Regions from separate parts of the Ornithinibacillus xuwenensis genome, predicted to be linked through region 2. Evidence: predicted binding sites of a transcription regulator. Region 2 holds the regulator's gene; the other holds the start of a gene.
What was found. The regulator NrdR, encoded in region 2, represses ribonucleotide reductase genes. The targets are predictions, from matches to a motif close to AACACNATATATNGTGTT.

Region 1: the regulator NrdR is predicted to act here: its motif matches at 5,161-5,178, upstream of ABC228_RS02320 (vitamin B12-dependent ribonucleotide reductase).

Annotation. Positions count from the first base shown of each region.
Region 1 covers NZ_JBDIML010000001.1:373,807-389,775, reverse strand. The annotation lists gene ABC228_RS02340 (patatin-like phospholipase family protein) at 1-228, opposite strand, end outside; gene mntR (transcriptional regulator MntR) at 310-729, opposite strand; gene ABC228_RS02330 (YdcF family protein) at 858-1,469, opposite strand; gene ABC228_RS02325 (HAD family hydrolase) at 1,512-2,183, opposite strand; gene ABC228_RS02320 (vitamin B12-dependent ribonucleotide reductase) at 2,521-5,079, opposite strand; gene ABC228_RS02315 (rhodanese-like domain-containing protein) at 5,477-5,851, shown strand; gene gcvPB (aminomethyl-transferring glycine dehydrogenase subunit GcvPB) at 5,899-7,359, opposite strand; gene gcvPA (aminomethyl-transferring glycine dehydrogenase subunit GcvPA) at 7,352-8,701, opposite strand; gene gcvT (glycine cleavage system aminomethyltransferase GcvT) at 8,715-9,830, opposite strand; glycine riboswitch at 9,905-9,994, opposite strand; glycine riboswitch at 9,998-10,098, opposite strand; gene ABC228_RS02295 (DEAD/DEAH box helicase) at 10,247-11,914, shown strand; gene ABC228_RS02290 (YqhG family protein) at 11,901-12,677, shown strand; gene ABC228_RS02285 (YqzE family protein) at 12,704-12,889, opposite strand; gene ABC228_RS02280 (shikimate kinase) at 12,905-13,435, opposite strand; gene comGA (competence type IV pilus ATPase ComGA) at 13,546-14,556, shown strand; gene comGB (competence type IV pilus assembly protein ComGB) at 14,519-15,571, shown strand; gene comGC (competence type IV pilus major pilin ComGC) at 15,584-15,910, shown strand; gene comGD (competence type IV pilus minor pilin ComGD) at 15,897-15,969, shown strand, end outside.
Region 2 covers NZ_JBDIML010000001.1:36,293-52,261, reverse strand. The annotation lists gene ABC228_RS00270 (ATP synthase beta subunit C-terminal domain-containing protein) at 1-118, opposite strand, end outside; gene ABC228_RS00265 (M42 family metallopeptidase) at 352-1,437, opposite strand; gene ABC228_RS00260 (dUTP diphosphatase) at 1,498-1,983, opposite strand; gene ABC228_RS00255 (sigma-w pathway protein ysdB) at 2,094-2,483, shown strand; gene ABC228_RS00250 (TVP38/TMEM64 family protein) at 2,519-3,091, opposite strand; gene ABC228_RS00245 (DUF1294 domain-containing protein) at 3,193-3,465, opposite strand; gene rplT (50S ribosomal protein L20) at 3,531-3,890, opposite strand; gene rpmI (50S ribosomal protein L35) at 3,978-4,172, opposite strand; gene infC (translation initiation factor IF-3) at 4,267-4,770, opposite strand; ribosomal protein L20 leader region at 4,836-4,958, opposite strand; gene thrS (threonine--tRNA ligase) at 5,082-7,031, opposite strand; T-box leader at 7,094-7,311, opposite strand; gene ytxC (putative sporulation protein YtxC) at 7,368-8,225, opposite strand; gene dnaI (primosomal protein DnaI) at 8,385-9,314, opposite strand; gene ABC228_RS00210 (replication initiation and membrane attachment family protein) at 9,338-10,693, opposite strand; gene nrdR (transcriptional regulator NrdR) at 10,722-11,189, opposite strand; gene ABC228_RS00200 (cytosolic protein) at 11,218-11,607, opposite strand; gene ABC228_RS00195 (glyceraldehyde-3-phosphate dehydrogenase) at 11,835-12,863, opposite strand; gene coaE (dephospho-CoA kinase) at 12,988-13,587, opposite strand; gene mutM (DNA-formamidopyrimidine glycosylase) at 13,599-14,426, opposite strand; gene polA (DNA polymerase I) at 14,439-15,969, opposite strand, start outside.

The sequences.
Region 1 (15,969 bases), 340 kb from region 2:
TTTACTAAGACGAGGTGTATCGAGAAACTCATGAAGATCTAGTTTATTTAATAGACTATTTATTTCAGCTGTCTTGTAGCCTGCTGCTAAAAACGCAGCTAATATTGCTCCAGCGGATGTACCAGCAACTCGTTCAAATTCATAGTTTTTCTTTTGGATACTTTCTAGCGCACCGATAAATGCAAATGCCTTTACTCCACCACCAGAGAAGACAATGTCAATCTTCATTCCTCATCTCCTTATCACTTTTATATTATGTGTAAGCGAGAGTGTATGAAAATAGAACATTGTCCTTCTTAACCTATGCTGTTATTTATTATTTTCCTTTTGAATTTCACGGAGTGCATCTACTCTTTTGGAATCCATTTTAAAATATTTCACTAAGTCTCCTAATCGGTCGATTGAGTTCCAGCTTAAATGATGCTCAATTCCTTCAACATCATTATAGATATTTTCTTGTTCAACACCAATAATCTCTAGGAAATCTTCTAATAGCTCATGACGAAAAACTAAACGTTCTCCAACTTTTTTTCCTTTATCCGTTAAGATAAACCCTCTATATTTTTCGTATAATAAATAATCGTCTTTATCGAGCTTTTGCACCATCTTTGTGACAGAAGATGGATGAACATCTAATGCTTCTGCTATATCCGAAACACGGGCATAGCCTTTTGAATCAATTAAATTATATATAATTTCAATATAATCCTCCATACTAGGTGTAGGCATAATGTCTCCTCGATTCATAGAATATTTTTTATCATAGGCAAAAGTGTTTCTATATTGAGGATACAAGAAAATACGAATATAGACAAGTGTTTACAGGAAGCCCATCGAAATAAGGCGCTTTTTCTCAATTATGAAAGAAGGTCAATCACTGCATCTTCTAGTACACCTTGTTTTACATATCGGATTAATTTTTCACTTTCTGTCTTTACTCGCCCTAAGCCAATCTCCGATAAATTCCAATTATCTTCCCTCGTATTGCGATCATTAGCTGGACAGAGTGTGTAATCAATCCAGTTCGGCATATAAGTCTTAAAGGTCAAATGTAGTCTTCTCATATGATAATGTGTGCTTACCAAGATCAATCGCTCTATTTCATGTAAATTGAATGCTCGATCAAGTACTAACAACGATGCTAGGACATTTTCTTTCGTATGCAATGAGTTATCCTCTATTAATATATCTTGTTCTTTAACACCAAGACGTATCGCTTCTTGCTTCAGCAAAATAGCCTCTGGATCAGATTCCCCTTCCCAAATTACACCACCAGAAAATAATATTTTACTAGCTCTACCTTCTTGATATAATTGTACGGCCTTGGGCAATCGATATTGAACTGCTTTACTGCTCCCAGGAACAAATATGCAGTCTCCACTATGATGGTCATCACTAATCCCACGGAATAATAGCGTCCGCATTTGATCATCAGAGAGGTTTTCTGGTTCTAAGGAAGAAATTAGCATGTGGGCACCTCTTTTCATTTGGTTATTATGACAGGAAGCAAGTTAATTATTACTCTCCAATTCTTGAAGCAGAACTAGGAGCTCTAATAAATCGTCAATCGTATAATTTGTTGCAAAATTTTCATACGCTATATGACGTTTCCAAACACCAATCATACCTATATTGTATGCAGCCTCCACATCATTTACTGGACTGTCGCCTACATAAATTGCTTCAGAAGGTAAAATCTTTAGTTCCTTTAAAGAATGATGAAAAATATCTGGATTCGGTTTTCGAAGCCCTTCCCACTCAGATATTTTAATCAAGTCAAAGTATGCTTTCATACCCAACGCTTCTATTGAATTCATTTGAAATGTTCCAATGCCATTTGTGATGATACCGAGCAGGTAGTTTTTCTGTTTGAGTACCTCTAACAGGTGAAGTAGATTTGGAAATGGAACACAATGATGTTTAAAGTAATCCATGTAGTCTTCAAGTAAAAAATCGCTTGAAAGGTTATTAATTTCTAATTCTAACGTTAATTGTTGATATACCTTGTCCTTCCAAACATAGCCATGATGCTCTAATTCTAAAAATCGTGACATATAAGTTTCTTTCGAGATATGATTAAAATTTGTATGAAATCGCTCATATTGATCCTCAATAAAACGTCTAACGGATTCATCACGATTTAATAAAGTTCCATCAAGATCAAATAAAACAGCTTTAATCATTATGTTACTCCCTTATTGCAATATAGTAATGAACCTCTATATCCCTCATAGCAACCATATAGTACTAAACGGAATCATGATAATTTCTGGTACCCATGAGCACACTTCTACGATAAAATCCCAAATACATTATTGAACATTATTTCGGTGCTGCCTTGATTCGATCTTTTTTCTCCTCATGATTCAAAGTGCCTCTTCCTATTCGATTAAGAATATGAAATAACAATTTATAATTTATTATGGAAGTAATTTTATCACATTTAACCCGACACAATATGGCATTTAAAACAAAAAAGGCTATCAAACCTTTCGTTTGATAACCTTTGTGTAAAGTTTTTTATAGACCGCACTTCAATTGAGCTCCACAGCTCGTGCAAGTATTGCAGCCACCGATATCCTCCACACTACCTTCTCGACATACCGGGCAAGTATCTCCAACCTCTGACCCAATTGTTACATCTGTTGATTTAAGTTCTTGAATGGTATCCATCAATACTACTTTTTTAGGCTCATTACTATCTTCAAACAGTTCTGTTTGTTCAAAGCTATTTTCTTCTGCTTTTAAAGTTAGGACTTGTGAATCACGGCTACCATCTACGTACACCGTACCACCTTTTGCACCACCTCGATACAGTCTTCTGTACACATTTTCCACTTGGTCTACTGTATAGCCTTTTGGTGCATTTACGGTTTTCGAGATGGAACTATCTACCCAACGTTGAATAACGCATTGCGTGTCAGCATGAGCTTCAGGTGATAATTCCATTGCTGTTACAAACCAGTCTGGCAGATTATTGGAATCTGCTTCTGGGTGACTATCTAGATATTCTTGAACAATATCTGCTTTGACTTCAATAAACTTACCCAATCTTCCACTTCTAAAGTAAGAGAATGAGAAATACGGCTCTAATCCTGTACTTACACCAACCATTGTACCAGTACTTCCAGTAGGTGCGACTGTTAGTAGGTGAGAATTACGGATACCGTATTGAAGAACGCCTTCACGGATATCGTCAGGCATCTTCTTCATATAGCCTGTATTAATAAATGCTTGACGTAGATTATTCGTTTCTTCTTTTGTCTCTCCTACCAGAAATGGGAAGCTACCTTTTTCTTTTGCAAGCTCAATAGACTCACGGTAAGCAGTAGTTGCGATTGTTTCAAAGATCTTGTCTACTAATTCATTACCACTTTCGGAACCATATTCAGTTTCACAATAAATTAGTAGATCATGAAGACCCATAACTCCAAGACCAACACGTCGTTCACCTAATGCTTGCTTTTTGTTTTCAGCTAAGAAGTACGGTGTCGCATCAATTACATTGTCCTGCATACGAACCCCAACTCTTACGGTTTCCATTAGTTTTTCAAAGTTTACGGTATTAGAATCCTTATCAGCCATCTCAGCAAGGTTTACTGCGGCTAGGTTACAAACAGAATATGGCGCAAGCGGTTGTTCTCCACATGGGTTGGTAGCAACAACTTGATCTCCATAAGCTTTCGCATTTGTCATGTCATTTGCATTGTCGATAAAGAATATTCCTGGTTCGGCTGAGTATGTTGCACAGATGTTAATTAAATTCCATAACTCACGAGCCTTAATTCGACGATAAACACGAACACCAAATCCCATTTCTTCCCATTTGCGCACGTCACCAACTTGATGCCATTCCTCGTTATATGCTTTCATTTCGGCTTCATTATAATTTTCTACATCAGGGAATCGAAGCTCGTACCACGTATCATTTTCTACAGCTTCCATAAATTCTTTGGTAATACATACCGATATATTTGCTCCCGTTAAGAATTCTGAATTGTGTACGGAGTATGTTCCACCTGTACGTAGTTTTTCTTCTGCTTCCTTTAAAACTGAATTTGGGAATCCGCCTTGGCCAGGAATGTTTTTATAATTTAAAACACCTTGATAAAGATCAGTTTCAGTTTCAGTCAATGGAGAGAATTTAAGCTTTTCCTGTGCTAACTTCTTAATTTGCTCATCTTCTGTATTTTCGATTAGATAACGTAAAATTCTTGGATTTTGCATTTTTGAGATGATGAACTCAATGATGTCCGGATGTGAATCAACCAACATAATCATTTGTGCACCACGTCTTGAACCACCTTGCTCCACTAAATGAGTTAGTTTTGCGATATCGTCCAGCCAGGATACTGAACCAGATGATTTTCCATTTACACCTCTTGCAAGAGCATTACGTGGACGTAAGGTAGAACCGTTCGTTCCAACACCACCACCGCGACTCATGATCTCCATTACTTGCTTTCTATGCTCAGAGATACCCTCACGAGAATCCTTCACATAAGGCATCACATAGCAGTTAAAATACGTCACATCGGTATCCGCACCTGCTCCATACAAAACTCTACCAGCTGGTATGAAGTTTAAGTTTGATAATTCCTTATAAAATTTTTCAAACCAATCCTTTTGAAGAGCTTCGGATGATTCCACACTTGCTAAACCGGTAGCATTTCGCTTCGCAATTTGCTCGTAATAAACCTCTAGTGGTTTATCGATGACATCTAATCCACGCTTTACAAGCCCAGTCTCTGCTTCTTCACCGTCCAAAACAGACGCATATTCTGGTTCAACTTTTACAACCGCTTCGTTGTTATCCCAATTAATCGATTGAATAAACCCAAGACCTCTAGCAGGAAATTTTGGATCAGCTTTTACCGTTAAAACGACAAAATCGCCAACCTTCAGGCTTTTCTTTTCAGTGTCTTTAAACGAATAACGGTCTAGCATGACTAGTCTTGATACACCCTTATGTAGTAGTTTCATATCTGGTGTTATTGGATGAACCTGTGGGAATAGCTTAATATCCTCATTCAGCATTTCCACATTGATGTTCGTACTTGATTCGACAACCGTAGACATTCTATCTCTCCTCATTTGACATATTTCTCATTCTATTAATCTAGAATTATTTAATATAAAGATATCACACCCCAGTTACAAATTACAACATATTGTGTTCGGGTTTTTTAATGTACACTATATATAGTTTAAAATGCATATTACTAAATTTTTGTCAATGAACAAAAAAGAATAAAAATCTAAGGTAATTAATGAATTTTAAAGATAAACTCTTTAAAAACTAATAAAATGAATAAATTTTAAAATTGCAATGACATTACTCATCGTGATAAAGAAATAACTTCTCGACTTTATTCGACATCACTTGGTAATACTTGTCCGAAGAAAAACTTTGAAAAAATACTTGTTTCAGCCTATAATATAAAAGTACAAAAGTGAAAGACGGGGGAATAATTTGATGGAATATATTATATTAGCACTTGTTGTAATTATTGTTATATCGGTATTTAGGTACCTGAGACAACGTAGCTACCTTAAAACAATAACAGAAACACAATTTCGTGAAGGATATCGAAAAGCGCAACTAATTGACGTTAGAGAGCCGCAAGAATTCAAAAACGGGCATGTGCTTGGTGCTAGAAATATTCCAGTTACACAAATGAAGCAGCGCCTAATCGAAATTCGTAAGGATAAACCAGTATATCTTTATTGTCAAAGTGGTGCACGATCTAGTAGAGCTGCACAGCTTCTTCATAAAAAAGGATATCAAGAGATCTACCAATTAAAAGGTGGATTTAAGAAATGGACTGGAAAAGTAAAAAACGGTTTATAAAAGACAGAAAACGCCTACAGGGAATACCCTTAGGCGTTTATTCATGTCTATGATTTGTAATAGCGTAAAATAGGTTTTCTAGCAGCAGTCGTTTCATCCATCCGCTTCACAATCGTATTATGTGGTGCTTCTTGTACCATCTCTGGATTTGATTCTACTTCATCTGCAATTGTTAGCATCGTTTCAATAAATCCATCTAGCGTTTCTTTTGATTCTGTTTCAGTGGGCTCTATCATTAGTGCTTCTTCCACATTTAACGGGAAGTATATGGTTGGTGGATGGTAGTCAAAATCAAGCAGACGTTTTGCGATATCCAATGTACGTACTCCAAGCTTTTTCTGCCTTCTACCAGAAAGAACGAATTCATGCTTACAGTGCTGTGTATATGGCAAATCATAGGCTTTTTCAAGCTTGCGCATCATATAGTTTGCGTTTAATACGGCATACTCACTTACTTTCTTCAAGCCTTCTCCACCCATTGTACGAATATACGTATAGGCGCGAAGGTTAATACCAAAATTACCGTAATATGGCTTCACTCTACCGATTGATTTTGGTCTATTATAGTCAAACGTGTAGAAGCTATCTTGTTTGACGATTAATGGCTTCGGCAAGTATGGCTCAAGCTCAGCAGAAACACCTACAGGACCAGAACCAGGTCCTCCACCGCCATGTGGACCAGTGAATGTTTTGTGTAAGTTAAGATGTACCACATCAAATCCCATATCTCCTGGGCGAGCATAGCCCATGATTGCATTTAAATTTGCACCGTCATAGTACAGCTTTCCACCAGCACGATGGACAATTTCTGCCATTTCAAGAATTTCGGTTTCAAAAAGCCCTAGTGTATTCGGATTTGTAAGCATAAGAGCTGCTGTATCTTCTCCTACAACTCGCTTTAGGTCATCTAAATCAACTAGACCTTTTTCATTGGACTTTACTGTTACTGCTTCGAATCCAGCTACTGTAGCAGATGCTGGGTTTGTTCCATGAGCAGAGTCAGGTACAATAACCTTTGTACGATTATAATCACCATTTGCTTCATGAAAAGCACGAATCATCATTAATCCAGTCCACTCACCATGAGCACCGGCAGCTGACTGAAGGGAAACACCTGCCATGCCAGTAATCTCCTTTAACGATACCTGTAGATCATACATCATCTCAAGAGCACCTTGTACGGTTTTAGGATCTTGATAAGGATGGATATGACTAAACCCTTCAAACCGAGCTACATCTTCATTTATTTTCGGATTATACTTCATTGTGCAGGAGCCGAGAGGATAAAATCCTGAATCTACTCCATAATTTCGATTTGAAAGACCTGTATAATGACGAACGATATCCAGTTCACTTACCTCTGGAAGATCAGGTGCAGCTTTTCTGACGTATCGATCTGTAATCTCTTCCTCCAAGTTTACTTCTGGAATATCTAGTTCTGGTAAGCTATAGCTCACTCGCCCTTCTTTGCTACGTTCAAAAATCAATGGAAAATCTTTTTTAGACATGACTATCCCCCACTTCTTTTACAAAAGCGTCAATCTCTTCTTTTGTACGGATTTCTGTTACAGCAACTAACATATGGCCATCTAGCTCTGGATAAGCAGTTGCTAGATCATAACCTCCAATAATTCCTTTTTCTAACAAGGCATCATTCACGAGTTGAACGCTCTTCGGTAGCTTTATAACGAATTCATTAAAGAAAGCTCCCTCTGTAAGAACTTTAACACCGGCATCGATTAATTTTTGCTTTGCATATCTAGCTTTTTGCATATTTAGCTCAGCCATTTTCTTAAGCCCATGTTTGCCAATCGAACTCATTGCAACAGAGCTTGCAAGTGCATTTAGTGCTTGGTTAGAGCATATATTTGAGGTTGCCTTGTCACGTCGAATGTGCTGTTCTCGAGCTTGTAACGTTAATACAAATCCACGAATACCATTTTCATCAGTTGTTTGGCCAACAAGACGACCTGGTATTTTTCGCATTAATTTCTCAGTTGTAGCAAAGTAGCCACAATGTGGTCCTCCAAATTGCGCCGGAATACCGAATACCTGTGTATCACCAACTACAATATCTGCTCCAAATTCTCCTGGAGGTGTTAAATAGCCTAAAGCAAGTGGATTGCTAGATACGATGAACATCGTTTTCGATTGTTGGTTAAGTATCTCTCTAATTTCGGCTAATGGCTCCACTTGACCGAAGAAGTTAGGGTACTGAATAACAACACTTGCTGTGTTTTCATCTAATTCCCTCTTCAACTGCTCTAAATCTGTTCTACCATTTACATGATCAATTTCAACAATTTCAAGATTTGGTCCTTTTCCATACGTTTCAATTACGGCACGTGATTCAGGATGAACTGCCTTTGATACAATAACTTTTTTCTTTCTGGTCTGTGCAGCACTTAAGTTCACAGCCTCTGCTAATGAGGTTCCACCATCATACATAGAAGAATTCGCTACAGGCATTCCAGTTAATTCTGAAATCATCGTTTGGAATTCAAAGATTGCTTGTAGCTCACCTTGAGAGATTTCAGGCTGATACGGTGTATATGCCGTATAGAATTCAGAGCGTGATATAACATGATCCACTACGGAAGGGATGAAATGGTCATATACACCTGCCCCTAGAAAAGAGGAATATTCCTTTAAATTTACGTTTTTATTCGCCATTCTTGCTAGTTCTTTTTTTAAGTCTGCCTCATTTACAGGAGCTTTTAAATTCAAGGGTTGTTTTAGTCTAACTTTCTCAGGAATATCCGAAAAAAGCTCATCTGTAGAGCTTACGCCAATAGTATCTAACATTTCCTTCTTATCTGCTTCAGTCATTGGTAAATAACGAAATTCCATTTTATTCCCTCCTCTATTTATCCCGCTTTAAAAACGGTCTAGGAATTACTTGAGCACGCAATCTACGCTTTCTCACTTGAATATCTAAATCTGTTCCTACCATTGCAAAATCTTTTTTCACCAGGGCTAGCCCTATATTTTTTTGTAAGGTAGGTGATTGTGTACCAGAAGTAACGATTCCTACTTCTTCCTCACCACTAAATACCTCATAGCCGTGCCGAGGAATTCCTTTATCAATCATTTCAATTCCTACTAATGTTCTAGTAGGGCCATTTTCTACTTGGTTTTTTAATACTTCTTTGCCGATAAAATCAGCTTCTTTATTAACCTTAACAGCAAAATTTAATCCGGCTTCAATCGGTGTAATATTCGAAGACAGCTCCTGACCATACAATGGCAGGTTTGCCTCAAATCGAAGTGTATCTCTAGCTCCAAGACCAATTGGTAATAGTCCTTTATCACTTCCAGCTTCTAATAAGCGATTCCAAAGACTCGCCCCTGCATCCTTCGTAATATAAATTTCGAAGCCATCCTCACCGGTATAACCAGTTCTGGAAACCAATGCTGGTGTTTTTAGTCCTGATAAGAGGACTTCTCTCTCAAACCTGAAAAACTTAATAGAGCTTAGATCTGTTTCGGTCAGTGTTTGTAAGATTTCTTCAGCTCTTGGTCCTTGTAAGGCTAATTGCACATAATCAGAAGATACATTCTTAAGTTCTACTTCCTCTTTTGTATAATGGTTATTCTGTTTCATCCAATCAAAGTCTTTTTCCGTATTTGCAGCATTTACTACTACTAAATATTCATCAACATCAAGCATATAAATTAGAAAATCATCAACTGTACCACCGTCTTCATAGCACATTAGTGCATACTGCGCTTTATTAGGTATCAATTTTGATACATCATTTGTGGTTAAGTATTGCAGGTAATCCAAGCTTTTGGGGCCCGTTACTAGAATTTCCCCCATATGAGAAACATCAAATAAACCGGCTTTCGTTCTTGTATTCTCATGTTCTTGTTTAATACTAGAAAACTGAACTGGTAAGTCCCAGCCACCAAAATCAATTGTCTTTGCCCCAAGCTTCTCGTATTCAGGGTAGATTGGGGTTCGTTTCAGCTCGCTCAAAATTCCCACTCCTTTTTAAATTTTCTAATTTTTAACCATAAAAATAGAGATTTCTCCTCTTTATTAGGGGAAATCTCTGTCCTTTAACCAGAAAGTTTAACATTTTCACAAATACGAAAATGCGTGCTTCGTGGGTGGTTTACATGTGTAAACGCTCTCCAGAGTTGCGTCCTACAAGAGTACTTTTGCCTGAGAGATTCACAATTTGCTTGCTCCTTCGGCGTTACTTATGTCAAAAACGATAAGTAATCTCTCCCCTTGTAATCATTCGCTTTTTATGAAATTAGAACTTTGTGGTTATACTATGTACAAAATAGTGTTTGTTACTTATATTTCGGATTCATTATACCACACAACTATCAAATTGTGTCTTGTATATTTTATGATTATGAAACTATTGATAAAGGAAGTATATGATGCATAATATAGACATTCTTCAGGAAACAAATTTTATCGATAAACTAGTTGAAAAGCTTGAACTTGATGGTCCTTTTTCTTCATGGGAATTATTTAAGATGGCATATGATGCTGAATTAACTACCATAACAAAAGATTTTAATGGTTTAAGAGCACTAGAATTTTTACCACAAATGGAGTTCTTACCTCATCAAATCGAAACCGCCAAACAAGCGATAGAAGAAATGAATGGTAGAGCGATTTTAGCAGATGAGGTTGGATTAGGTAAAACTATAGAAGCTGGATTAATTTTGAAAGAATATATGATTCGTGGTCTTGTGAAAAAAGTACTCATTATCGTACCAGCATCGTTAGTAAATCAGTGGGTAAAGGAATTGAACGAAAAATTCTTTATACCCGCTGCAGCACATCGTAAGAATTATGCTTGGGACCAATACGATATAATCGTAACATCGATTGATACAGCAAAGCGATCCCCCCATCGGGAAGCAATTTTGGATATCAATTATGATTTTATATTAATTGATGAAGCACATAAATTGAAAAATCACAAAACAAAAAATTATGCTTTTGTCCGTGCATTAAAAAAGAAGTATTGCTTGCTGTTAACAGCAACCCCTGTACAAAATCAATTAATCGAGATTTTCAACCTAGTCTCTATTCTTAAACCTGGTCATTTAGGAAGCTATGAATCATTCTTAGAACAATATGGCAGGGACCGAAAGAAAATAAATCAGGATGTATATTTAAAGCAATTAGTGCAAAAAGTAATGGTTCGTAATACAAGAAAGGATACAGACTTAAATAATGCTAAGCGACATATCGATACTGTATGGATTGACTTTACACCAGAGGAACTCCAGGCTTATAACGAGTTAGATCATATGGTCCAACCATTTTCAACTTTTTCTAAGATAACGTTTTTACGTGAGCTTTGTTCTTCGAGAGAGGCTTGTTTTCTTTCGTTACAAAAGTTTGCGAGTGAAGAAAATCAACATAATCAAGAATACCTTCAGCCTATTCTAGATAAAATCGGTCAGCTTCCACATCACGCTAAAGCAAAAAAAGTTGTAGAACTAATTCAAAATATCGGCGAAGAAAAAGTCATTATATTTACGGAGTACCGCGCTTCTCAGTTTTATCTACAATGGTATTTGCAGCAACATGGTATTAGTTCTGTCCCATTTCGTGGTGGATTTAAGCCAGGAAAAAAGGATTGGATGAAGCAACTTTTCAAAGACAAGGCTCAGGTACTCATTGCAACCGAAGCAGGTGGCGAAGGAATTAACTTGCAGTTCTGTAATCATATGATAAATTATGATTTACCATGGAATCCGATGCGACTTGAACAGCGTATTGGGAGAATACACCGTTACGGCCAGGAAAAAGATGTTCATATTCATAACTTTGCAATTCGCGGAACACTTGAAGAACATATTATGAAGCTACTTTATGAAAAAATTGCATTATTTGAACAGGTTATCGGTCACTTAGATGACATTTTAGCGGAGTTAAATATTAATAGCTTTGAGTCAGAAGTGAAATCAATTATGAATGAATCGTCTTCAACAGGTGAAGTGAAAATTAAACTAGATAACTTAGCTTCCATTATTCATAGTACGCATCAGAATACTGAACAAGAGGAGAACCAGTATGGCAATCCATAATTTAAATCGTTTCTTACAAAGTTACTTTACCGCACACCATTGCCATGTTGCTAATCAGAATGGTGTGTTAAAGATTCAGCTTACGGAAGAAATGGACCGAGCATTAATGAACCGTCCCTTCTACTGGCATTATGTTAAAAAAATGGGGAAAAACGGCGACCCAATGCAGTTAACTTTAATAACGAATCAGGATAATACAGAGGAAAAAGGAGAAAGGATTCATTTTGGTAGTCCTCGTTTACAACAAATTGTAAATCATTTAAAGGAAAATGAGCAATTCACAAAACTCTTTGAGGTTGTTCATGCTGTAAGGAATACAGCCTTACAGCCATGGTTAGTTACGAATATCAAATTAAGCTATATTGGGAAGCGAAATAAAGATGAGATATTCTCACTAGGACTAAACTTAGTGAATGGACAAATGAAAACAGACATGATGGATTTTTTAAATGCAAAAGATCTCCAAATGCAAATTTCTGATTACTGTTATACGATAACGCCTATTATAAAACCTCATAGCGGTTTCAGACGCATATTAACTGTCATTGATCAATATATACAAGACCAAGACCATCAATGGGCAGCAGAGTCAATTGAGGAACTGAAACAAGAAGTTGACTTACTAAAGCATTTTTATCAAGGTGATCGCGATGAGGATGTGGAGCAAATGGAAAAGGAATTACAGGATATTAAAGAACGATATCAGCCAAAGATTCAGTTTTCGGTAGTAAATGGTGGCATCTTTTATTTAACAGGAAATTAAAATAGCAGGTCTACATGCTAAACCTGCTATTCTGCCCGTTTAAAGATTGATTTTATAGCAACTGGCAAAACACCAAACCATCTGTTTCCAATAGGAAGATGATTTCTTTGTGCCTTTATATCCGTTCTTCTCTTTTTACGTTCTTCCTTCGGTAAATCCATGTAGGATACAACTTGCTGTGTCATAAATTTCACATAATCATTTCCTTTTATCTGTACCACCTCTTTTTACAATGAATTATGTTTATCTTTGACGTTTATGATTCTCTTTATACGAATATATTTTATGATTTCATTAACTTGCTCCTGTAGCGTGAGCTTATCGCCATCGACGATGAAATCTGCTATCTGATTATACAGCTTAATTCTTTTGTCAAACAATGCTTGCTTATTCGTATCATCCTTCCATAAAGGTCTTGAATGATCATGTGCAAGTCGGCTACTTATTTCAGAAAAGGAAGTCTTTAAATAAATGATGATTCCATTTTGTTTCATATAATTAATGTTTTCATTTTTTTCAACAACCCCTCCACCAGTCGATATTAGTGGTTTATCCGTTATTTCCTTTAACACCTTTGTTTCATATAAACGGAATACCTCTTCTCCATCCTCTTGAAAAATATCCACTATTTTTCTTTTTTGCTGGAACTCTATTTCATTGTCGATATCGATAAAAGGAATAGCTAACCTTTGGCTTATCAGCCTAGCAATGGTTGATTTGCCACTACCCATAAAACCTATGAAGTATATGTATGTCATTGTGGTACACCCTTTTTAAAATTTTTTTAAGAATTAAGAAGGATTATAGCAATTGATGTCGAATTGATATATGCAGCAAAATAATCTGACGTACTGGAGGTGTGCATCCATTGAATCCCGCGGAAACACTTTCGCAACAATTACTCTCTATCGCCATCAAATCCAACGCCACTGATATTCACTTCTATCCCTTCAAAGCAAATACCAAAGTTTATTTAAGAGTAAATGGAACAAGAATCTTATATAAATCGTTAACCATGTCACAGTACAAATTACTTCTTACCTATTATAAGTTTACATCAGGAATGGATATTGGTGAAATTAGAAAACCACAAAACGGAATAATCACACATTTCCATAAAAGTAAAACCGTTTCCCTCCGCTTATCAACCTTACCCGTTAATCACTACGAAAGTCTTGCCATTCGACTATTACCCCAAGATGATACGCTATCACTTGAACATCTTTTTCTTTTCCAGCAGCAATTCCAAAAAGTAAAACAATGGATGAAGAACAAAGCCGGATTAATATTATTCTCTGGCCCTACAGGAAGTGGGAAAACGACAACATTATATGCGTTACTCCAATCTGTATTAGAGGAAGAATCCTATCAAACGATTACTTTAGAAGACCCAATCGAAAAGAATATCCACGACATACTTCAGGTACAGGTTAATGAAAAAGCGGGAATAACATACCAATCTGGTTTAAAAGCCGCTCTTAGACATGACCCTGACATCATCATGGTTGGTGAAATACGAGACCAACAAACAGCGCGGTTTGCGCTAGAAGCCTCTCTAACTGGACATCTCGTACTCAGTACCATTCACGCAAAAGATACAGAGGGTACCATTCAACGATTATTGGAAATGGGATTAACTCCCACTAATCTTCAACAATCCCTCATCGGAATATCATCCATTCAACTGCTCCCCCTCAGCACCTATTCTAGAAAAGAACAACGGGCAGCAATTCTGGAAATTCTAGAGAACAAATTATTAGAGGATGTGATTTCAGGAAAGGAAAGAGCATTGAAGAATAGCATATATTCCTTCCAACATTTAAGAAAGAAGGCATTCCTTTATGGGTTTATTTCAAAAGATACATTTGAAGACAAATAAGCAACAAGTAAGCACACAACTTCAACTTCGTTTTTTACAACGGTTATCAAGAGTACTTTCTAATGGTTATTCTCTATTATCTGCATTGGAGACGTTAAGATGGGACAAAACATTGCATACGATAACCAATCCTATTATCGCCGATTTAAAGAGTGGTTTAAGTATTGATCAATCACTAGAAAAATTAAGATTTAATGAATTCATTACAACATACCTTTTCTTTGCAAAAGAATATGGTGACCTAGAAAGCAGTATTAAAAAGTGTGTGGATATCTACGAAGAAAGAATCCGTTATCAACAAAAACTTACCCAAGTCATCCGATATCCTATTATTTTATTAATTGTTTTTTCTTTTGTATTTTTCTTTATTCAACAATCCGTTATTCCGAATATTTTGCTATTGTTCCAAAATAGTCATCAGAAGCTTTCCGCCATAACTTTTTCTGTTTTCATTTCATCTGTCATCTACTATTCCTTCATTACTTTGATGCTGCTTATCATATTGACAAAATGGTTGTGGAAACGATTTAAATCCAAATTTCCGATATCGTCTCAGATTAAGATTTATACGACCATTCCAATATACAGAAGCTTCTTAAAGCTAAATACCTCATACCAATTTTCTACACATATGAGCTCTCTATTAAGGACTGGCTTATCATTAAAAGATGTTCTTATCATTATATCCAAACAAACCAAGCTCCCCATTCTATCTCATTATGCAACTATCATTGCAGATGGATTAAACCAAGGAATCCATGCTGCTGACATCGTTCTTGAGCTACCCTTGATGAAGGCTCAACTCGCTGAAATATTTCAGAAAAACATAAACACGAATACCCTTCAAAAAGATTTAGAAATCTATGCAATATTTCTAACTGATGAACTAAATAAGCGGATCCTCAAAAGTATTACGTATATTCAGCCAATATTTTTCATGGCATTAGGTTTGGTTATTATTTGCATCTATCTATCATTGATATTACCAATGTATCACTATATGGAAACCATTTAAAGGAGTGAGAATATGAGTAAAAATCAAGCGGGATTTACCTTAATTGAAATGTTGATTGTACTACTCATCGTATCGATTTTAATGTTATTAATTATTCCAAATTTAGGTAACAAGAGTAACGATGTTCAAGTGAAAGGATGTGAAGCATTAGTAACTGTCGTTCAAACGCAAGTGGATTCATTTTACTTAGAGAATCATTCTTATCCTAATAACCTTGATGAATTGGTTCAAGAAAACTACATCTATGAGAATCAAGTATATTGCAACAATCCTAATTTTCCACTGAGCTATTCCTCTACCACTGGAAAGGTCTCCCCTCCCCCTCATGAGAACGACTAACCAAAAGGGATTCACCCTTATTGAGTCATTAGTCGTACTTACCATATGGTTGATGATAC
Region 2 (15,969 bases):
TTTTCCCTGTACAGAGATTCGAAACAGTGGCAGGACGCAAGCCTATTGATTTAGCCGCACTTGTAAGATTTGGTACTCTTCTACGTAATAACGAAACATTCAATCTTATATTTTCCATAATTATTTCACCCCCTTACTTTATATGGTAATATACATTACTCTTTAAAGCAACAATATATTACTTTAAAGAGTAATTTTAATTACAAATTTATCATTTCTTTCTAATTTATTTCGTATGGAATGATAGTAACTTAGATAAAAGAAGCAAATTTACATAAATACAAATAAAAAATGGTTCCAGGCATCGATTACGGATGAGCGGAACCATTTTTTGGTTATGATAGTTTTTGTTTAAGCTAAGAAAATTTCATTAACCTTTTCACGGTCAAGCTTCTTAATAACCTCAACAATCAGTTTAACAGCATTTTCAAAATCATCACGATGTAAAATTGCTGCATGTGAATGAATATAACGTGTAGCGATTGTAATTGATAACGATGGGACACCATTTGCCGTTAGATGAATAGATCCTGAATCTGTTCCACCACCAGCTATGGATGTATATTGGAAAGGTATATTATTCGCTTCAGCTGTTTGAATAACTAAGTCACGAACACCTTTATGTGAGATCATGGAAGAATCATACAACACAATTTGTGGTCCCTCTCCAATCTTACTATCAGCTTCATGTTCCTTAATTCCTGGTGTATCACCAGCAATCCCTACATCTACCCCAAATCCAATATCTGGTTTAATAGTATGTGCTGACGTTTTCGCTCCACGTAGTCCCACTTCTTCTTGCACCGTGCCAACACCATAAACAATATTCGGATGCTGTTCATTCTTCAATTGCTTCAATACTTCAATCGCAATGGCACAACCAATTCGGTTATCCCAAGCCTTTGCTAGAAGCATCTTTTCATTCTTCATCGGCGTAAATTCAAAATATGGTACAACGGAGTCTCCTGGCCTTACACCAAAATCAGCGGCTTCTTCTTTACTAGAAGCTCCAATATCAATAAACATATCTTTTATATCAACAGGTTTTTTACGTTCTGCAGCGGATAAAATGTGTGGTGGTTTTGAACCAATAACACCAGTAACATCACCTTTAGCTGTAACAATCGTTACGCGCTGAGATAGCATCACTTGGCTCCACCATCCACCGATGGTTTGAAAATAAACAAAGCCTTTATCATCAATTCTAGTTACCATAAAACCAATTTCATCTAGATGACCAGCAACCATAACTTTCGGACCATTCTCATCACCAACTTTTTTAGCAATTAAGCTCCCAATATTATCTGTGAATACTTCATCTGCATAAGGCGTAATGTATCTTTCCATAACATCTCTTGCTTCTTTTTCATTTCCAGAAATCCCTTTTGCATCTGTTAGATCCTTCAGCATGGACAATGTTTCATCTAATTTAGCCATATGTATACCTCCCAAAATTATTTCTTTATTTAGTATAACGCGAAATTTAAAATAAGGATATTAATACCCTTGATTTTGTCGTTCATAATTTACTTCATTCTTTTTTATATATGCCTGTCTTACATCTGCTTCTTGGAAGCCTAGCTTTAGTCCTAATTCTAAATAGCTTTGAAATAAGCGGTTATAGTTTGGCTGAATTGGTTGATTTTTAAACACAACACCGTTTTCAAATACCGTATTAAAGAGTTCTGTTTCCAATTTATTCGACTGCTTAACTGTTTCTGCCTCAAATCTAAGTCCCTTTTCAATACCTAAGGATAAGATAAAATGAATACCATCTACAAATTCTTCTAATATAGTCTGGGAATCGCCTCGTTTCTTATTACTCCAAAATTTAAAGCATCTAGTTTCATTTGCTAGCTCTCCTAGTTCTACTAATAAGGCTAGATATTTATCCTCAAATAAGTCCTTTTCCGATAGATTATGATTTTCTTCAATATATGTATCCAGTTGTTTCTGCATGGAAAATAGTGATTTCCAGTCCATATCATTACCTCTTTTCGTTTTTTATAAAATTTTTCATAAAAATTATGAAACCTTGTATCATACTAATACGTATTGGATGATAATAACAAAATACCAGGGAGACGATGGTAGTGATTGTAATCTTATTTCGCATCCTTATCATTGCTGCAGTACTATTGCTTACGTATTCTATTATACAATACTTTCGCAATCCTCAAAGACTCTTGCAGCATGCAAAGGATTCAAGTGGCTTCTATTTTATTGATGAGCCCAGTAATAGCAAGAAAAATATTCAATTTGTTTATAAAGGATGTCAATTTGTCGGTGAAAAATATGTAGGTACTACAGATAACTCATTTGAGATTATCGATATTCACGTTACGGTAGTCAATTCATTAGAACTACAAGGATTGTCAAGGGATGATATCTATTTCTTAGAAAAGGAACTATTAATCAGGTATCCACATGCCAAAATTAACTGGAAGCATCCAATTAATAAGTTATTGTTAACCCATACGTAAAAAAGCTCATCTATGGTATACATAGATGAGCTTCTTTACGTACTCGTTTGGAAAAAGTCTTCCCACTTAATAATAATTTCTTTCCGTCGTAGTGAATATATCAATAGAAGTAAAGCCGTTAATGAAAAGAGGATGTGTATTGGGGATAAGCTGGATAGCCATTGACCGATTGACGTATAAACAATTGCTAGAGGTATATTGGTTAACAGCGACGATTTTGTATATTCTTTAAAGCTCGATGTAATCTCCATTAAACAAATCGATAATAAGTGAAAATGTATAAAAGGAATAAGCCTTAAAAGCGTTATTTGCGTAGTGGTTAACTCAGTATGCCGTCCAATTAACTTTTGTTTCATACGGGTAAAGCGTTCAAATGTTTTTGGCAACCATCGGATGACAAAATAAAATATTATGCTTGATAACGTAATTCCAATAATCGAATAGATAGTACCTGCAAATACACCAAAAATGATCCCTCCGGATACACAAATAAATACTACTGGCAAAAAGAATAATGGCCGGAGCAAATGAACACTAATAAATAATAATGGTGCAAAGAATCCTCCCGTCTGAATGAATGCCATTATATAGTTCCCAAAGAGCTCCATAAGCTGCCTCCTTCTAATTGCAGATATTTCAAGAGCCATTTATCTTAGTAACTACACTTTTTTGTTTCGTCCTTAAAATGTATATGACAAGAGACGAGCTATTATGACATGAAAAAATATCCAATTAAAGCAGCGTGAATTAGGATTAATAATGGCATGCCAATTCGAAAAGATTGGTGTTTTGTTTTATGCCGAAAGACTTTCATACCAAAATAGGAACCGATGGCCCCACCTAAAATCGCCACTCCCCATAACGTACGCTCTGGTATGCGCCATTTATTACGCTCAGCTTTTCTCTTATCAATTCCCATTAACGCAAAGCCTAGCAAATTTGCAAAGCCTATGTAAAATAGTAACTCCATTAAACCGTTCAATTGACAACTACCTCTTCTCTTCATGAAAATAACCAAATCAGCTGAACTGATTTGGTTATAAATAATTAGTTATTTAATGCAGCTTTAGCTTTATCAGCTAATTGTGCAAAAGCTTGTTCATCATTAATAGCAAGATCTGACAACATTTTACGGTTGATTTCAATACCTGCTAATTTCAAACCATGCATTAATTTATTATATGAAAGATCATTTATACGAGCTGCAGCATTAATACGTGCGATCCAAAGCTTACGGAATTCACGTTTTTTCTGTTTACGGTCACGATATGCATACTGACCTGATTTCATTACTTGTTGTTTTGCAGTTTTAAATAACGTTCTCTTCGAACCATAATAACCTTTAGCTAACTTAAGTACGCGTTTACGACGTGCGCGCGTAACTGTTCCACCTTTAACACGTGGCATAATAATTCCCTCCTAATACAAATCCAATTGTATATCCATTTAGTTTTAGAATGTTGTGTAAAAATAGCTAATCCCGCAATGTCACTATTATTTAGGAAGCATTGCTTTGATGCGCTTGTAATCTCCAGAAGATACTAGAGTACCTTTACGTAATTTACGTTTTTGCTTTTGAGATTTATGTGCGAACATATGGCTTGTGAAAGCATGTGATCTTTTTACTTTTCCAGAACCAGTTCTCTTAAAACGTTTTTGAGAACCTTTGTGGGTTTTCATTTTTGGCATGTTGATTTCCTCCTCGAATGCTCAATCGTTTATTATTTTTTCGGAGTACCTATCAATCAATGGGGAAAACTCCCCAGCTGATTGAAGATTCACTTTATTTTTCAGTAATTGGAGCAAGCATCATAAACATGTTACGACCTTCCATCTTCGGTTTAGATTCAACAGTTGCAATATCTTTTACTTCTTTAGCAAAGCGATCTAATACCTCTTGGCCAAGCTCCTTGTGTGTAATTGCGCGTCCACGGAAACGGACTGCAGCCTTTACCTTGTCGCCTTTTTCTAAGAATTTACGAGCATTTTTTAATTTCGTATTAAAATCATGATCGCCAATTCCAGGTGTAAAGCGAACTTCTTTTACGTTAATAACTTTTTGATTTTTACGAGCTTCTTTTTCTTTCTTTTGTTGCTCGTAACGGTACTTACCATAGTTCATGATTCTACATACAGGCGGTTTTGCGTTTGGAGCAACTAAAACTAAATCTAAGTTTTGTTTTTGTGCTAATTCCAATGCCTCTTGACGTGATTTCACACCAAGCTGATCACCATTTGAATCAATCAGTCGTACTTCTTTCGCACGAATTTTTTCATTAACGTTCATATCTTTGCTAATAGCCAGCCACCTCCAAATAATTTTTGGGTCTGATCCATCATTGACAAGTTCATATCAAACAAAAAATGCGGGCACATAAATGCACCCACACGTCTTTAGTCTTCAAATAAAGATGTTTAACCAGCCAACTGCTCATGCGTTGATCAGGTGAGAAGCGGGTGCTTCTACTTGTCTTAAGATCATTCAATTTTATTCAACTTTTATACAATAGCATACAATTGAATAAAGTGTCAACCCTTTTTACATCTTTAGTATACACTACTTATCCTATTTTGAAAAGCCTAGTATACCATTAGAGCTTACTTCTTTTTACGTAATACTTTAGAATCAACTTCTTCTTTTATCATTTTTTCAAAGTCTTCATAAGCGATTGTTTCGGAGTTTTGTTCGCCATATCTTCTTACATTAACAGCATTATCTGCAATTTCATTATCCCCAACGACAAGCGCAAACGGGATTTTCTCAGTTTGTGCTTCTCTTATCTTATAGCCAATCTTCTCATCACGTTCGTCCACTTGTACACGAATTCCTTGCAGTTGCAACTTCTCAGCAACAGATTTCGCATAATCCAAATGAACTTGTGGTGATACCGGAATAACCTTAGCCTGAACTGGTGCCAGCCAAGTAGGAAAAGCTCCCTTATATTCTTCCAATAAGAATGCAACAAATCGTTCCATTGTTGAAACAACACCTCGGTGAATGACAACAGGGCGATGCTCTTTACCATCTTCCCCGATGTAAGAAAGCTCAAACCGTTCTGGAAGAAGCACATCAATTTGGACAGTCGATAATGTTTCATCTTTACCTAAAGCAGTCTTAACCTGAACGTCTAATTTTGGACCGTAGAATGCAGCCTCACCTTCTGCTTCAAAATACTCTACGTTCATTTCTTCCATTGTTTCTTTTAAGATACCCTGTGTTCTTTCCCACATTTCATCATCATCAATATACTTTTCTTTGTCCTCAGGATCCCGATAGGATAAGCGGAAATAATAATCCTCAATACCAAAATCTTTGTACACATGTTGAATTAATTCCACAACTCGAATAAATTCTTCCTTCAATTGATCTGGACGTGCAAAAATATGGGCATCATTTAATGTCATAGCTCTAACACGCTGTAATCCTGCTAGTGCACCAGACATTTCATATCGATGCATCGTTCCTAGCTCCGCAATACGAACTGGAAGATTACGGTAGCTCCATAATTGATTTTTAAATACCATCATGTGATGTGGACAGTTCATTGGTCGAAGTACTAATTCCTCATTATCCATTTCCATTACAGGAAACATATCTTCCTGATAGTGATCCCAGTGTCCACTAGTTTTATATAAATCAACATTAGCTAGTACTGGTGTATACACATGGTTATAACCTAGACGTTCCTCTATATCTACAATATAACGTTCAATTTGGCGGCGAATCGTTGCACCCTTCGGTAACCATAGCGGTAATCCTTGACCAACCTTTTGATTGATTGTAAAGATATCGAGTTCTTTTCCTAGCTTGCGGTGATCGCGTTCTTTACGCTCTTCAAGAATTTGTAGATATTCTTCAACCTGAGCCGGCTTTTCAAAAGCAGTTCCATAAATCCGCTGTAGCTGTTTGTTGTTACTATCACCACGCCAATAAGCACCTGATATACTTAGTAATTTAAAAGCCTTTAGCTTACTTGTTGATGGCACATGGACGCCACGGCATAAATCGAAGAATTCTCCTTGTTTATAAATCGTAACCTGTTCGTTTTCAGGAATTGCATCGATTAATTCAAGCTTTAAATCATCACCGATTTCATCAAACATTTTCTTGGCTTGGTCCCGTGAAACTTCCACTCGTTCAATTTGTAAATTTTCATCTACAATCCGCTTCATTTCTTTTTCAATCTTCGGAAGGTCTTCTGGCGTGATTTTTTCTTCCATATCAAAATCATAGTAAAAACCTTCCTCGATAACAGGGCCAACACCAAATTTAACATCTTTATATAGGCGCTTTATCGCTTGGGCCATTAAATGTGCAGTTGAGTGACGTGCAACCTCAATACCTTCTTGATTCTTATAGGTAATGATTTCAATTGCTCCACCATGATCTAATTCACGCTTTAAGTCATATTGCTTTCCATCTAATTTAATCGCTAAAGCTTGCTTTCTAAGACCAGGAGAAATTGATCCTGCTATATCTTCTCCAGTTGTTCCTTGTGGAAATTGTTTACTTGCTCCATCTGGAAATACAATTGTGATTTCTGCCATTTGTTACACTCCTTTATCCATATTATAAAACATTAAAAAACGCCCACCCCTCTGCAAATATGCAAAGGGACGAGCGTTTGTCACGTGGTTCCACCCTATTTCCCGTAAAACAATTACGGCTTTAAATCTTTAACGCAGATATACGCTGCCATCTACTAGATTTCAAAAGCAGAGTTCAAAGGTGGTAATCATTTGGCTGCCTGAGGAAGCTTTCAGCCGATGGCTTCCCTCTCTTGCCAGAACAGTTGTCAAATGACCTTGTCCTTATCTTTACTGATTTAAACTATAAATGAATATAAAACAAATTATAACGCTAGTCGTTTTGATAATCAAGTCCTATTCGTCATTTTTTAAATAATATGGAAAAGGAAATTTATTATATGGTTCGAAATCAACTCTCTCCTGAAAAACATTTATGACTGTTAATGTTTTTGGTTCTGAAGGATGATCACCATAAATCTTAATCTTCTTTGGCGCCATTGAAACTAAAGGGGCTAGATTAAGTTCATCGTCATCGAGTCCTACAATGTATAAAGGCTCCTTCTGCATAATCATCCTTAATTCCATTCTTGTAAAACGTTTCCCATTTGCTTTAAAGAATGCAAATGGATTACCTTGTACTATATGAACTACATTGTAGCTCGGTTCTTTCTTCGCAATATATTCTCGTAACATATTAACAAATTCCTGATGGTCTTCCTCACGTTTAAATTCATCGATAGCTAAACCAACCATATTAACAAGATGGTCCTTAAACACCTTTAATCGAAAATTCACGATTGAATCAAAATGAATAGTCGTCGTATTTTTTACATTGGACACAAATAAGGAATATAGAAGCTGCATTGGATCATCCTTTTGCTTTCTTACTTGAATACTCTCATCATCTTCTCCTGCTAATATCCAATGCGTTATCTCTAGAATTTTTTCAATTTCATCTCGATCCGTATAATAATAAAATTCTTCTATGATACTTTGAATCATCGAGGATAATCGATGATCTACAAATACATCCACCATAGATTTTACGATGGAATCGACTAGTAAGTTATCCGCTTGATTAAACTCTATTTGTAAATGATTCCCCCAATCTTCACTTGTTTTCCAGTGCAATTCAATTTTTTTGTTATAAACAAATAATTGTTCACAGAAGCTAATCACTTCTTTATTCGAAGAAAAATAAACATCCAGCAACCAACATCACCCTCATCCAAACCAAACTGTTACATTATATGGACATAGTATGTAAAAAATGTATAATCCATTAAAACTAGTAACTTTAGTAAAGGAATAGTGTGTGAATTAGTACCATTAAAAAAGCCAATAAAAGATAATCTTTTACTGGCTTTATCATTATTTTCTTCGGTTATCAGCAATAATAGGTACTTCTGAACTCACTTGTCTTATTCGTTCTAATATTCTACCTGCTTTAACCTCCTCAATATCACCTCGAGTAGATTTTGCTAGCTGTTCCTCTAGCTGTTTCATACTATAATTGGAAGTGAAAAATACAGGCAATCTCTCCATCATGCGATATTGTAATATAGTGCCAAGAACTTCATCACGGAACCATGCTGATTGCGTTTCAGCTCCAATATCATCAAGCATTAAGACATCTGCTTTTTTGAAGTACTCTATCTTCTCATTAATAGAGTCATCTTTAATAGAGGATTTAATTTCTCTAACAAATTCAGGCATGTAAATTAACATGGATGAGATGTCATACTCTTTCAATGCATTTGCAACGGCACCTAGAAAATAGGTCTTTCCGACACCAAATGGACCATAAAAATAAAGGCCTTTTTGAGGTGTTCCATCTTTTACTTGTCCTAGAAAAGACAGAATTTCCCGGATTGCCTGACTTCTCTTTGGATCATTATCAATTCCATCTATTGTTGCTTCAAGAATTTCTTTTGGCATATATAAGCTCTGGATAAGCGTTTGTTGCTGTTGTTCTTTTTCATACATAATACGACTATGACATTTTTCATAACTTAAATGAATTTCGTTATTTTCAACCCGAAGTATCGGTGAATAACCTGGAATCATATTTTGGCAAGAACCAAATGAAGAACAATGATTACATTGTTTGGATTGTGATTTATACTCATATAGCTTAATTAGGCTTTTCTCAATTTCACGCTGTGATAAACTAGGGTGCAACGATAAGAATTCTTTAATCTCTGAATCGTTTAACACTTCATTTTTAATCTTGTTATAGTTATCTTTAAAGTTTTCATTCTTTTCCATCCACTTTTTAAGTGTAGATTGTACTGGTTTCATCTCTAAATCATCCTTGAAAATGATTATTTTTTATTACTACTCGCATATTGCTTCAGTAGATTTTCGATTTCTGCTTTTTCTTTTTCCAGATCAACTGATGATTCGGATTGTTTTGCAGTCGGTGTTTGCTTACGATCCTTAAACCAATCTGGAATAACCTCTGTTGATGTTCGCTTTTTATAATACTTACTCGTTGTTTGTTTCTCCGTAGAGCTACGATAACGCTCTTTCTCTTGCTTTGCAAACATCATGGCTTCTCTTGCTGTTTTTAAATTTGCTCGAGACCAGTGACTAGCAATCTTTTCTAGATAAGCTTTTGATAACTTCATATTCGATTGCAGTAACACGTAATGAATTAATACATTCATAACTGGAGATGGGAGTCCCTGTGTCGTCATAATCTCACGAATCACCTTCAAATCTTGTTCAGAAGCATGATTACCGCTTGATAAGTCTTCTAATAATTGCTTAGGTGAAATGTTCTCTAACTCCCGAATGAGTTGTTCCTCTTTTGTTTGTGGGGCAGAATTATCTACCGGTGCTGCCTTGGTAGGTGTTTTAGGTACTAATTGGATTGTTGCTTGTTTTTTTGATGTCTTAAATGCATCATGACATGCTTCCTTAAATTCTTCTACATCTAGATAATTCTCATCCGTTAACGCCCACAACACGCATTTTTCAAGTTCATATTGTGCTAAGCCATATAGTTGTAGCATTTGTGTCATAACTCGTTTGTTCTCAGCGGTTAGCACTCGTTTATAAGGTATCATACGTGACTTTAACATTTGTTCAAGCCATAAAAAGTCAATAGCTTCAAGCTCTGGACCAGTATTTTCAGTTGTCTGGTCTAATGATTGAACACCCATTTCTGGAATAATCGTGTCAAATACATCACTAAATGATGCCGTAACATTTTGCCCTATAGGATGCGCATTAGCCATTCGATCTACATATGCTGAACGAATCATATTGAACTTTGCTTTGCCGATATGATGCGATAGGAGCTGCGTTAGCATGGCATCCTGAAAGAAAGCATGAGGTGAGAATGGGCATTGAAGCGCATAATGGTAAATCGTTTTTTCCGACGTTTCATGTTCAAAGGTTTTTAATAGACCTATTCCCTCCAGCTTAAGTCTTGCTTCATAAATTTCGTCAAGCGGGATATTTAAATAATTCATTAAAGTATGATGGGTTTGGATTGTAGATTCTTCTCGTTGGAACTCTATTTCATGTAGTAAAGTTTGATATAACATAATTGCTTTTATTCCGAGTAAAGGTTGGTAAAGATGGGTTAATGCTTTCGTATAGTCAACTGGTAGATTGCCATTTAAGGCAACACTATAGCCATCTACTGGTAATATCTTTCCGATGTAGTTCAACTTAACCCTTCCTTCCTTGTACGTATCATCAAGATTTATTTCGTTCTGATTGCATTAAATCTTTTAATTCATCTAAGAAAACGTTTATGTCTTTAAATTGACGATATACCGAAGCAAAACGCACATATGCTACGTCATCCACTTTAGATAAACGTTCCATGACCATTTCCCCTATTTCCTTGCTATCAATTTCGGAAGCGCCTGTATTACGTAACTCTTTCTCAACATCCACTGCAATGGATTCTATTTTTTCAATCGAAACAGGTCTTTTCTCACATGCTTTAATTAATCCTCGAATTAGTTTTTCACGGCTATATTCTTGCCTTGCACCGTCTTTTTTCACAACAATAAGTGGTACTTCCTCTATCCGTTCAAACGTCGTAAAACGATGTCCGCACTTTTCACATTCACGTCTTCTCCGAATAGAGCGTCCCTCTTCAATTGGTCTTGAATCTAAAACTTTCGTATTTTTATATTGACAATTTGAACATCTCATCTGTTAAACTCCATTCACCTGGCAACTATTAATGATTCTTTTCAATAAGTTGCAGCTCTTTATTTATGACGGCATATAGCTGCTTTATTAGCTTTGCACTATATCCGAAATCAAAAGGAAGTGTCGATTCAGTCGTAACCGTAAAATCAATTGCAGTTTGATATGGTCGTACCATAATAACTGTTGCAATTACAAAGGCCTTTTTCCCTTTCACGACATTAAAGCTAATTTCCCCATGATCGACAGATATTGAATTAACGCTATAATGATTAGAACGATTTATTATTTCTTCTAGCTTTGCTAATCCTTTGTCTTTTGTTGTTTTATAATAATGTGTTTGAAGTTCTTTATCCCAGTGATTTTCATTCGTTTCTGATTGATTATTAAGAATCCTAGATATTTTTTTACCAACAGACATTTCATCCAACTCCCATTTTCATACAGATCCGATATACATATAACTCTATTTATTTTAACATGTTTTATAAAATTACCCTAGTATAAATTTGCTAGAAGCTAGTGTATCGAAAAGAAGAAGATAATAGTATCTTTTCCGGTAAGTTGCAATAGGTTTCACCTACTCCATACTAAAAAGGATTGAGCATGTTGAACGATGCTCAATCCTTTATCTAAATCTATGATAATTTATACAGATACTTTTTTCTCCGCTAGAAAAGTCCCGACGTATTTAACTAAATCAATTACTCTTGTAGAATAACCCCACTCGTTATCATACCATGCCAGTACCTTAATTTTTCTATCACCCATAACCATTGTGGATAACCCATCAATGATTGCTGAGTATTCCGATGTTGTATAATCAATTGAAACTAGTGGTTCCTCACTATATTGAATGATTCCTGCCATCCGACCATTGGCAGCTTCCTGAAATGCACGATTAACAATTTCTTCCGTAACAGGCTCTTCAACATCAATTACTAAGTCAACTAATGATACATTAGGTGTAGGAACTCGTAATGCCATTCCATGTAATTTTCCATTCAAGTGTGGTAATACTTCCCCTAATGCTTTTGCTGCGCCTGTTGAGGTTGGTATTATTGATTGCGTACATCCCCTTGCGCGTCGTAAATCTTTATGTGGGTTATCTAAATTCTTTTGATCATTTGTAAAAGCATGAACAGTTGTCATAAGCCCATTTTTAATGTTGAAATTATCATCTAATACTTTTACAACTGGTGCTAAACAGTTTGTCGTACACGATGCATTTGAGATTACATCATCAATTTCTTCATCATACGTATCATGATTGACTCCCATGACAATGGTTCGATCAACTTGTTTTCCAGGTGCAGTAATAACAACCTTTTTTGCTCCGGCAATTAAATGTAATCCAGCATCTGCTTTTGTTTTAAACTTTCCAGTAGCATCAATGACAACATCGATCGCTAAACGATTCCATGGCAATTTGTCAGGCTCTCTAAAGTTTACAAGTTCAATTCGCTGTCCATTTACTTCTAAAGCGTCTTGAAGCGCTTTCACATCTCCGTTGAAAATTCCATGAACACTATCATATTTAATAAGGTGTGCTAATGTTTCTGGAGGATAACTTGCGTTGATTGCAACAACCTCTAAATGATGATCATTAATTGCTTGCCTAAAGACCATTCTTCCAATTCGTCCAAATCCACTAATGGCAATTCGAGTTTTACTCATCATAAGTCCTCCTAAATGTGATATACTAATTATCCATTATTTGAATAAAGTATAACATATTAATAAAATAAAAGGAATTATAATCACAAAAAAACTCAAAGGATAATCCTTTGAGTTTTGATTGCTAGAATACATTCCATTCACGAAGTATTTCTTTTAATTGTTCAAATGATTCATCTTGGGTCCCATTGTTATCAATCACTGCATTAGCAAGCTTTGTTTTCTCTTTAACAGGTATTTGTGAATTAATTCGTTCCAACGCGTCTTCAGCCCTAGATTCATCTCTGGCCATTAAACGATGTAACTGAACCGATTCATCAACATATACCACTAACACTTTATCTACCAAATGTGTTAATTTACTTTCAAATAACAGTGGAATATCCATCACAATGCAATTTTCTCCCTGCACTATTAATGCTTCTTTTTGTTCTAGCATCCGATTACGGACAGCTGGGTGAACGATTGCATTCAACCTTTGACGTTTCTCATCATTGGAGAAGATAATAGATCCTAATTTTTTACGGTCAAGCGTGTTATCAGGAAATAATACCTCCCTACCAAACTCCTTGACAATTTCCTGATATGCTTTTTCATTAGGCTCAACAACTTCTCTAGCTATTTTGTCAGCATCAATAACGGGAATGTTTAGTGTATGAAACATTGCCGATACCGTGCTTTTCCCACTCGCAATACTACCTGTCAACCCGATTACTAACGCCATAATTGTCCCCCTTATAGCTTCTGGCAGTTAAGACAAATATGTGTACCACGACCGCCAACCTTCATTTTTGTAATTGGTTTCCCGCAATTTTTACAGCCCTTATTTTCCTGTCCATAGACAGATAACTCCTGTTGAAACATACCCATTTCACCTTGGCTATTCACATAGGAACGTATTGTTGTACCACCTTGAGCAACCGCTTCCTCTAGGGTATGAATGGCTTGCTTTTGAATTTCCTGAACTTCCTTCTTCGTTAGCTTATCCGATTTCTTCAACGGATGGACTCTCGCCTTAAACAAGGTCTCATCAACATAAATATTCCCTAAACCAGCAACTACCGTTTGATCAAGTAGTACGGACTTTATCGATCTGTTCGTATTTTTAAATTTTTTATAAAAATAATCGAATGTAAATTCCTTATCAAACGGATCTGGACCTAATTGATTTAGCGGTTTCTGATTACATTCTTCACCTTTTTTCACAATGTGCATGGTACCAAATTTTCGTACATCGTTATAGCGTAGTTCCTCCTCAGTTGTAAAAGAGAAAATCACATGTGTATGCTTTTTAATTGGCTCATCCTTATAATGGACACTATACTTTCCTTCCATCCTTAGATGAGAAATCAATGTATAATCTGTGAGCTCGAATAATAAGAACTTACCTTTTCGACCAATATCTTGAATAGTTTGACCATGTAAAAGTTGTTTAAAGTGTTCCACATCATCTGGCTTTTTAATAATATTTGGCCAGTATACAGATACATGATCAATTGTTCGATTAAGAATAAATCGTTTTAATGTATTTCGTATTGTTTCAACCTCTGGTAATTCTGGCATTATGTTTACTCCTTATTTAGCATCATACCAACTATCTCCATAAGCATATTCCGCCTTTAGAGGAACATTTAATTCAACTGTGTTTTCCATCATAGCTGGCACAATTTCCTTCAATTTCTCCAATTCTTCCTTAGGAGCTTCAATAATTAATTCATCATGCACTTGCAACAGCACACGCGCTTTTAGCTTCTCTTCTTTTAGCTTCTCATCTAAATCGATCATAGCTTTTTTAATGATGTCAGCAGCAGTACCTTGAATTGGTGTGTTCATTGCCGTTCTCTCTGCAAAGCTTCTTAGATTAAAGTTTCTGCTTGTGATATCTGGCAAATATCTTCTTCGATTCATCAAAGTAGTTACATAGCCCTTTTGCTTTGCCTCTTGAACGATATCATCCATATAAGCTTTGACACCCGGATAACTCTCAAGATATCGATCAATAAACTGTTTCGCTTCTTTACGAGTAATTCCAAGATTTTGCGATAGACCGTAATCACTAATTCCATAGACAATACCAAAATTAACTGCCTTTGCTTGTCGACGCATATTTGATGTTACTTCATCTTCTGTAACATGGAATACATCCATTGCAGTTTGTGTATGAATGTCTAATCCATTTTGAAAAGCTGCAATCAATTTTTCATCCTTCGCAATATGTGCAAGTACTCTTAATTCAATTTGCGAGTAATCTGCAGCAAACATAATCCATTCTTTTTCTGAAGGAACAAAGGCTTGTCTAATTTTCCGTCCCTCTTCAAGTCTTATTGGTATATTTTGTAAGTTAGGGTCGATTGAGCTTAATCTTCCAGTTTGTGTTAACGCCTGATTATAGCGGGTATGAATCTTATTGGTATTCTTATCAACAACTTTTAATAGTCCTTCAATATACGTAGACTGAAGCTTACCTAATTGTCGATATAATAAAATTTTAGGAATGATCTCATGGTCATTTTCTAACTGCTCCAAAACGTCAGCAGCAGTTGAATAACCTGTCTTTGTTTTCTTAATCACGCGTAATCCTAGCTTTTCAAATAGAATCGGACCTAACTGCTTTGGGGAATTTAAATTAAAGGTTTCTCCAGCAATCTCGTAGATTTCTCTTTCAATCTCATCTAATCGTTTCCTTAAATCCGTCCCCATTTGTTCTAGGCGCTCTACATCAACGACTACCCCAGTATGTTCCATTTCACCAAGGATTAACGCCAACGGCATTTCCAATGTATTTAATAAGTCGAATAATTCATTCTCCTGAAGCTCTTCTTCCATCTTTTTTTGAAGCTCAAACAATAAGCTCGTTTTACGTACAACGTGCTCCGCTAATTTTTCTTGTTCAGGAACCTTCATTTTTGCCCCTTTTCCATAGACCTCCTCATCAAATCGAACGGACTTCATTCCCATACGATGTCCAATTGCAGGAATATCGTGATTATTTTCTGATGGGTCTAGCAAATAGGAAGCTAGTAGTACATCAAAGGTGATTCCCTTTAAGTGAATACCTTTTTTCAGCAAAGATACTAACGATTTCTTGGCGTCAAAGACTACTTTT